DNA from 2 places in the Micromonospora sp. NBC_00617 genome. Region 1 is predicted to be linked to the other one. Evidence: riboswitches for the same ligand, from Rfam matches in the RefSeq annotation. Region 1 holds a riboswitch; the other holds the start of a gene.
What was found. Region 1 has a riboswitch for thiamine pyrophosphate ahead of OG505_RS00440 (ECF transporter S component). Riboswitches for the same ligand answer to the same signal wherever they lie in the genome.
Positions count from the first base shown of each region.

Region 2: linked by a shared signal. The riboswitch ahead of thiE (thiamine phosphate synthase) and the one ahead of OG505_RS00440 (ECF transporter S component) in region 1 are both predicted to bind thiamine pyrophosphate.

Region 1 covers NZ_CP107751.1:89,224-92,625, reverse strand. Annotated here, with positions in the region: gene OG505_RS00450 (aminoglycoside N(3)-acetyltransferase) at 1-229, opposite strand, end outside; gene OG505_RS00445 (alpha/beta fold hydrolase) at 373-1,203, opposite strand; TPP riboswitch at 1,311-1,415, shown strand; gene OG505_RS00440 (ECF transporter S component) at 1,493-2,080, shown strand; gene OG505_RS00435 (ABC transporter ATP-binding protein) at 2,194-3,402, shown strand, end outside.
Region 2 covers NZ_CP107751.1:6,646,000-6,649,401, reverse strand. Annotated here, with positions in the region: gene thiO (glycine oxidase ThiO) at 1-1,063, opposite strand, end outside; gene thiE (thiamine phosphate synthase) at 1,060-1,683, opposite strand; TPP riboswitch at 1,678-1,787, opposite strand; gene OG505_RS30895 (ThuA domain-containing protein) at 2,078-3,402, shown strand, end outside.

The DNA.
Region 1 (3,402 bases):
ACTGCGCCGGGTCACTGTTGTCGGGGTTGTGGGTGGGCACCACGATCGTGCCGTCCGGGCCGAGCGCGTCGCGCAGGGCGAGCACCAGCGCCTGCGGCCCACCGCAGACGAAGCCCAGCGGGCGCATCCCGGCGTGCACCAGCACCGTCGAGCCGGGGCGTACACCCAGCAGGCGCAGCTGCGCGGCGATCGAGCGACGGGTGCCCAGCCCGCCGACGGGCACCGTCACGGCGCTCCTCGCTCCGACGCCGGCCCACCCGGCGCCCGTCGGCTCAGGGCCCGTCGGCCCGGCGCCCGTCGAGCCAGCGTCCGCCCGCCCGGCACGGCTCGGCCCGGCACGGCTCGGCCCGGCACGGCTCGGCCCGGCACGGCTCAGTCCGTCCCGGCGATCCGGGCCAGGACCGCCTCGGCCAACGCGGCGGGTGCGGCGTCCGGAATCCAGTGGCTCACCCCGGGCAGCGGTACGAAGCGGTAGTCACCGGTGACGTTGGCGGCGCACGCCTCGGCGGCGGGCCGCCCGATGGCGATGTCCCGGTCGCTCCAGACGTAGGTGGTGGGCACGGCGACCGGACCGACAGCGGCCAGGTCGGCGCGGGACATGGCCCGGTACCAGTTCAGGGCGGCGGTGAGCGCGCCCGGCGCCCGCATCGGGTCGGCGTAGCGGTCCACCCGGGGGGCGTCGCCCACCCCGCCGAGCATCTTGCGCAGCGCCGTCGCGTGCCACGCCAGCAGCACCTTCTCGGCCTTGCCCGGCTTGCGGAACAACGCGATGTACGACGAGCGGGCCTTCTGCTGGCTGTCGGTGCCCAGAGCGTGCGCCATGGCCGCCGGGTGCGGCACGGACACCGCGGTCAACGTACGGACCCGCTCGGGGTGCGCGGCGGCCACCGCCCAGGCCACGATCGCGCCCCAGTCGTGGCCGACCAGGTGGACGGCGTCCACACCGAGCGCGTCGAGCACCGCCACCACGTCGGCGACCAGTTCGGGAATCCGGTACGCGGCCACCGTCTCCGGCCGGGCGCCCGGCGAGTAGCCCCGCTGGTCCAGCGCGTAGGTGCGCAGCCCGGCGGCGTGCAGTGCCGGCACGACCTCGTCCCACTCCCCGCTGTGCTGCGGGAAGCCGTGCAGCAGGAGGACGGGGACGCCGTCGGAGGGGCCGCCGGTGCGTACCTCGAACGTGAGACCTCGCGCGTCGACCTGCATGATCGTCAGCCTACCCAGCCGGTGGGGCGCCGGCCCTGATGCGCGGGTGGCCGGATGCCCTGCTGGGCTGTTACCCCTGGTCGGTGCTAGCGTCAGCGAGACAACTTCACATCCGACAGGGGAGCGCACAGCGCTGAGAGTGCGGGCACGCCCGCAGACCCTCGAACCTGATCTGGGTAATGCCAGCGCAGGGAGTTCGGTCGACCTCCAGCCGCGCCGTGAGTCCGGTGCCACCGGACGCGCGGCGTGCGTCTTCTCCTGGTTCGTTCCACTGAACTGGGAGCACAGCATGGACAACACCACCAGCCGTTGGCGCACCATCGACATCGTGGTCGCCTCGGTGATCGCGGTCGCCTTCGGCGTCATCTTCTGGGCCTGGGGCCTGGTCTGGAGCGCCACCGAGGGCGCGTTCGCCTTCTTCCCGCCCGCGCAGACGCTGATCTACGGCGTCTGGCTGCTGCCGGCCGTGGTCGGCGGCCTGGTCATCCGCAAGCCCGGTGCCGCGCTCTACTGCGAGACGGTGGCCGCGGTCGTCTCCGCGCTGCTGGGCAGCCAGTGGGCCGGCACGGTGATCCCCCAGGGCATCGTGCAGGGCATCGGGGCCGAGCTGGCGTTCGCCGCCTTCCGGTACCGGTCGTTCCGGCTGCCGACCGCCGTGCTGGCCGGTGCGTTGACCGGTTTCAGCGCGGCGCTGTTCGACTTCTTCGTCTGGAACGTCGACTACGCGCTGGGCGACTACCGCATCCCGTACGCCCTGCTCACCATCGTCAGCGCCACGATCATCGCCGGTGTGGGCGGCTGGCTGCTCACCCGCGCCCTGGCCAACACCGGCGCGCTGGACCGCTTCCCGGTGGGCCGGGACCGCGCCCTGATCTGAGGGTGCACTGTCCCCGTGATCAAGAGGTTTGCGTCAACGGAAGCCGGAATTCTGCCGCAAACCTCTTGATCACCGGCGGGATGACGGCCGGGAGTGGCCGGGAGGGGGTGTTTGTGGGCGGGGTACTGCTGCGGGGGTTCGGATGGCGGCATGCCGGGCGGCGGGCCTGGGCGGTGCGTGGGATGGACCTGCGGGTCGAGGCCGGAGAACGGGTGCTGCTGCTCGGGCCCTCCGGGGCCGGCAAGAGCACCCTGCTCAGCGCGCTGGCCGGGCTGCTGCCCGAGGATTCCGGTGAGCAGGAGGGCACCGTCGAGATCGACGGGCTCGACCCCCGCAAGGCGCGGGAACGGGTCGGCATCGTCTTCCAGGACCCGCAGACCCAGCTGGTGATGGCGCGCAGCGGCGACGACGTCGCGTTCGGTCTGGAGAACCGGGGCGTGCCGACGGACGAGATCTGGCCCCGGGTCGACGAGGCGCTGCGGCGGGTCGGCTTTCCGTACCCCCGCGACCGCAGCACTGCCGCGCTCTCCGGCGGCGAGCAGCAACGCCTGGCCCTGGCCGGCGCGTTGGCCCTGCGGCCCGGCCTGCTGTTGCTCGACGAGCCGACCGCCAACCTCGACCCGGACGGGGCCGCCCTGGTGCGGGGCGCGGTGACGGGCGCGTTGGACGCCGACACCACCCTGATCCTGGTCGAACACCGGGTCGGCGAGGCGCTGCCACTGGTCGACCGGGTGGTCGTCCTGGAGCCCGGCGGCGGGGTCCGCGCGGACGGGACGCCCGACGCGGTCTTCGCCGCACACGGCGCCGCCCTCGCCGCCGAGGGCGTCTGGGTGCCCGGTCACCCCATCGCGCCCCGCACGGCCACCGCCACCCCCGGCGACCTGCTGCTCACCGCCGACCGGCTCGGCCTGCCGCCCCGGCTGGGACCCACCGACCTGGCGGTACGCGCCGGAGAGGCACTCGCCGTACGCGGACCCAACGGCGCCGGCAAGTCCACCCTGGCGCTGCTGCTCGGCGGCCTGCTCAAACCGGGCGCCGGTCGCGTCACCGCCTCGGCCGAGTTGGCCGGCGCCGACCACCGCGCTCCCCCGCACCGCTGGCGAGCGCCCGCGCTGGCCCGACGGATCGGGTCGGTCTTCCAGGACCCGGAGCACCAGTTCGTCACCGGCACCGTCTTCGACGAGCTGGCGCTCGGGCCACGCCGGACGGGTCAACCCGAGGCTGCGGTCCGGGAGACCGCCGCGGGGCTGCTGGACCGGCTGCGGCTGACCCGGCTCGCGGCGGCCAACCCGTACACCCTCTCCGGCGGGGAGGCGCGGCGG
Region 2 (3,402 bases), 650 kb from region 1:
CGAAGGGCGCGAGCAGCGGGTCGGGCACGCCGGTGGTCACCAGGTCGGCGATCTTCTCGGCGGTGATCGGGGTGAGCACGATGCCGTGCCGGTGGTGTCCGGTGGCGGCCAGGACCTCGGGCCGGCCGGGCAGCGGCCCGAGGATCGGGGCGTTGTCCGGCGTTCCGGGCCGTAGCCCGGCGACCGCCTCGACCAGGTCGTACTCGGTCAGTTCGGGCAGCAGGTCGACACCGGCGCGCAGCAGCCGCAGCACCGCGCCGGTGGTGACGCTGGTGTCCGCGCGCTCCTCGACCGTCGCGCCGAGGACCACCTCGCCGTCGGCGCGGGGCACCAGGTAGACGTGCTCGCCGTCGGCGTACCCCCGGATCACGTGCCGGAAGCCCGGCGCGACGCCGCCGGGCGCGCGCAGCCGGAGGATCTGGCCCTTCACCGGCCGCACGGGCAGGCCGGTGAGCGCGGTGGCCCCGCAGCCGGCGGCGACCACGGTGACCCCCGCGTCCACGTCGGACAGCCGCCGGACCGGCCGCGGCACGAGCACCGCGCCGGCCCGCCGCGCGGCCGTGCGCAGCGCCGGCACCAGCAGCCGGGGATCGACCTGGTGGTCGGTGGGCGCGAGCGCGCCGCCGCGCACCCGCGGGGCGAGCGCCGGTTCGCGGTCGCGCAGCTCGCTCGGGCGCAGCGGCGTCACCGGCAGACCCAACCCCTGTTGGTACGCCCAGAGCCGGCGTGCCTCGGCCAGGTCGTCGCCGGTCAACCCGACCATCAGGGTGCCCTCGGTCCGGTAGCCGATCTCGGTGCCGCTCGCCTCGGTCAGCTCGGCGGCGAACCCGGGCCACCGGGCGGCGGACGCCACCAGCAGCTCGGTCAGCCGCCGCTCACCGAAGTACGCCTCGGCGACCGGGGAGAGCATGCCGGCGGCGACGGCCGACGCCCCCGACCCGGGGGCCGGGTCGTGCACCGCCACCCGTAGTCCGCGGGTGGCGCAACGCCAGGCGATCGCGAGCCCGATCGGCCCCGCGCCCACCACCGCCACGTCCACGGCAGGGGCGGCCGATCCGGTCACGCCAGCGCCCGGAGCAGCTCGGCGGTGGCGCCGGCCGGGTCAGCGGCGTCGGAGAGCGCACCGACCACCGCCACCCCGTACGCTCCGGCGGCCCGCATCGCCGGCACCCGGTCGGCGGTCACCCCGCCGATCGCGATGACCGGCACGTCGACGGCGTCGGCGACGGCGCGGACGCCCGCGGGCCCGATGGGATCCGGCAGGCCGCTCTTGGTGCTGGTGGCGTGGCACGGGCCGACGCCCAGGTAGCTGGCCCCGGCGGTGACCGCCTCGACAGCCGTCTCCGGCGCGCGTGCGGTGGCGCCGAGCACGCCGGTCGGGCCGAGCACGTGCCGGGCGGCGGCGACCGGCAGGTCGCCGGCCCCGACGTGCCCACCGGCGGCGCCCACCGCGAGCGCCACGTGCAGCCGGTCGTTGACCAGGCAGGTCGCCCCGTACGGCACGCAGAGCGCCAGCACCCGGCCCGCCAGGTCGTACGCTTCGCGGTCGGTCGCGGAGTCCTCCACCCGGACCTGCACGACGAGGTCGGCGCGGGCCGCCGCGAGGGCGGCCCGGACCACGGTGAGTGGGTCACGCCCGGGTCGGGTGTCGGTGATCAGATGCAGTCGTCCAAGGGACGGCACGGCAACGCTCCTCCCTGCGCCGGCATTACCCGGATCAGGTTCGACGGTCGGGGGCTGTCAGCCCCCCTCTCAGCCCGGTACACCGGGCTCCCGTGGGTTACTTGCGTGTCACCGTACGACAGTTCCGCCGGTCTGCCAAGGGAGGGCCCGTCGGCCGGGTACGGCTCCGTCGATGGGGTACTTTCTCCGGTCCTGTTCGGATTGTCGCCGGCCGTTGCAGAACCGTTACCGGCCGGCATCTTGCCCGACATGGATACACCAGAATTAATTTGTTCAGCGATTCGACAAAATGCCGGCGGGGACGCCCTGGCACGGCGTCTCCACCGGCTCCATCCGGGACGGTCTTCGGCAGCCGGCCCCCGCGATTCCTGTCCACCGCGACATTGGAGGCGGCGTGTCCCGTTCTCGTCGTACCCGTTTACCACTCACCGCTACCCTGCTATCCCTCGCGCTCGTCTCGACGACCCTGCTCGGGTCGCCGGCGCAGGCGGCTCCGGCCGCAGCGCAGATCCCGGCGCGAGACGTGCCGGTCGCGGCTCCGCTCTCCCAGGCGGCGCCGAAGGCACCGAAGGCCGCAGCGGCCGACCCCTACTCCGTCCTGGTCTTCTCCAAGACCGCCGGCTTCCGGCACGACTCCATCCCCACCGGCATCGCCGCCATCCAGCAACTCGGCGCGGCCAACGGGTTCACGGTGGACACCACCGAGGACGGCGCCGCGTTCACCGACGCCAACCTCGCCAAGTACAAGGCCGTGATCTGGCTCTCCACCACCGGTGACGTCCTCGACGCCGACCAGCAGGCGGCCTTCGAGCGCTACGTGCGGGCCGGCGGCGGTTACGCCGGTGTCCACGCCGCCTCCGACACCGAGTACAGCTGGGCCTGGTACGGCGACCTGGTCGGCGCGTACTTCGCCAACCACCCGCAGAACCAGCAGGCCACCGTCAAGGTGGAGGACCACGCCCACCCGTCCACCGCCGACCTGCCGGACCGCTGGTCCCGGTTCGACGAGTGGTACAACTTCCAGACCAACCCCCGGCCGGACGTGCACGTGCTGGCCAGCCTGGACGAGAAGAGCTACACCCCGGGCGCCGGCGCGATGGGCGCCGACCACCCGACGGCGTGGTGCCAGGACTACGACGGTGGCCGCTCCTGGTACACCGGCGGCGGGCACACCCGCGAGTCGTACGCCGAGCCCGAGTTCCTCAAGCATCTGCTCGGCGGCATCCAGACGGCGGCCGGCGTGGTCGACGCCGACTGCGGCGCCTCGAAGACCTCCAGCTTCGAGAAGATCACCCTGGACAGCAACACCAGTAACCCGATGGAGCTGGACATCGCCCCCGACGGGCGGGTCTTCTACATCGAGCGCGACGGCCGGGTGCAGATCATCAAGCCGGACACCGGCAACACCGTCACCGCCGTCGACCTGGACGTCTTCACCGGCAACGAGGACGGCCTCATCGGCATCCGGCTCGACCCGGACTTCGCCACCAACAAGTGGGTGTATCTCTACTACGCCCCGAACGACGGCGTCACGCGCAACCTGCTGTCCCGGTTCACGGTGACCGGCGACACCATCGACCCGGCGAGCGAGAAGCAGGTGCTGCGGGTCGACACCCAGCGCAACACCTGCTGCCACGCGGGCGGCAGCATGACCTTCGACAGCGCCGGCAACCTCTACCTGGCCACCGGTGACAACACCAACCCGTTCGAGTCGAACGC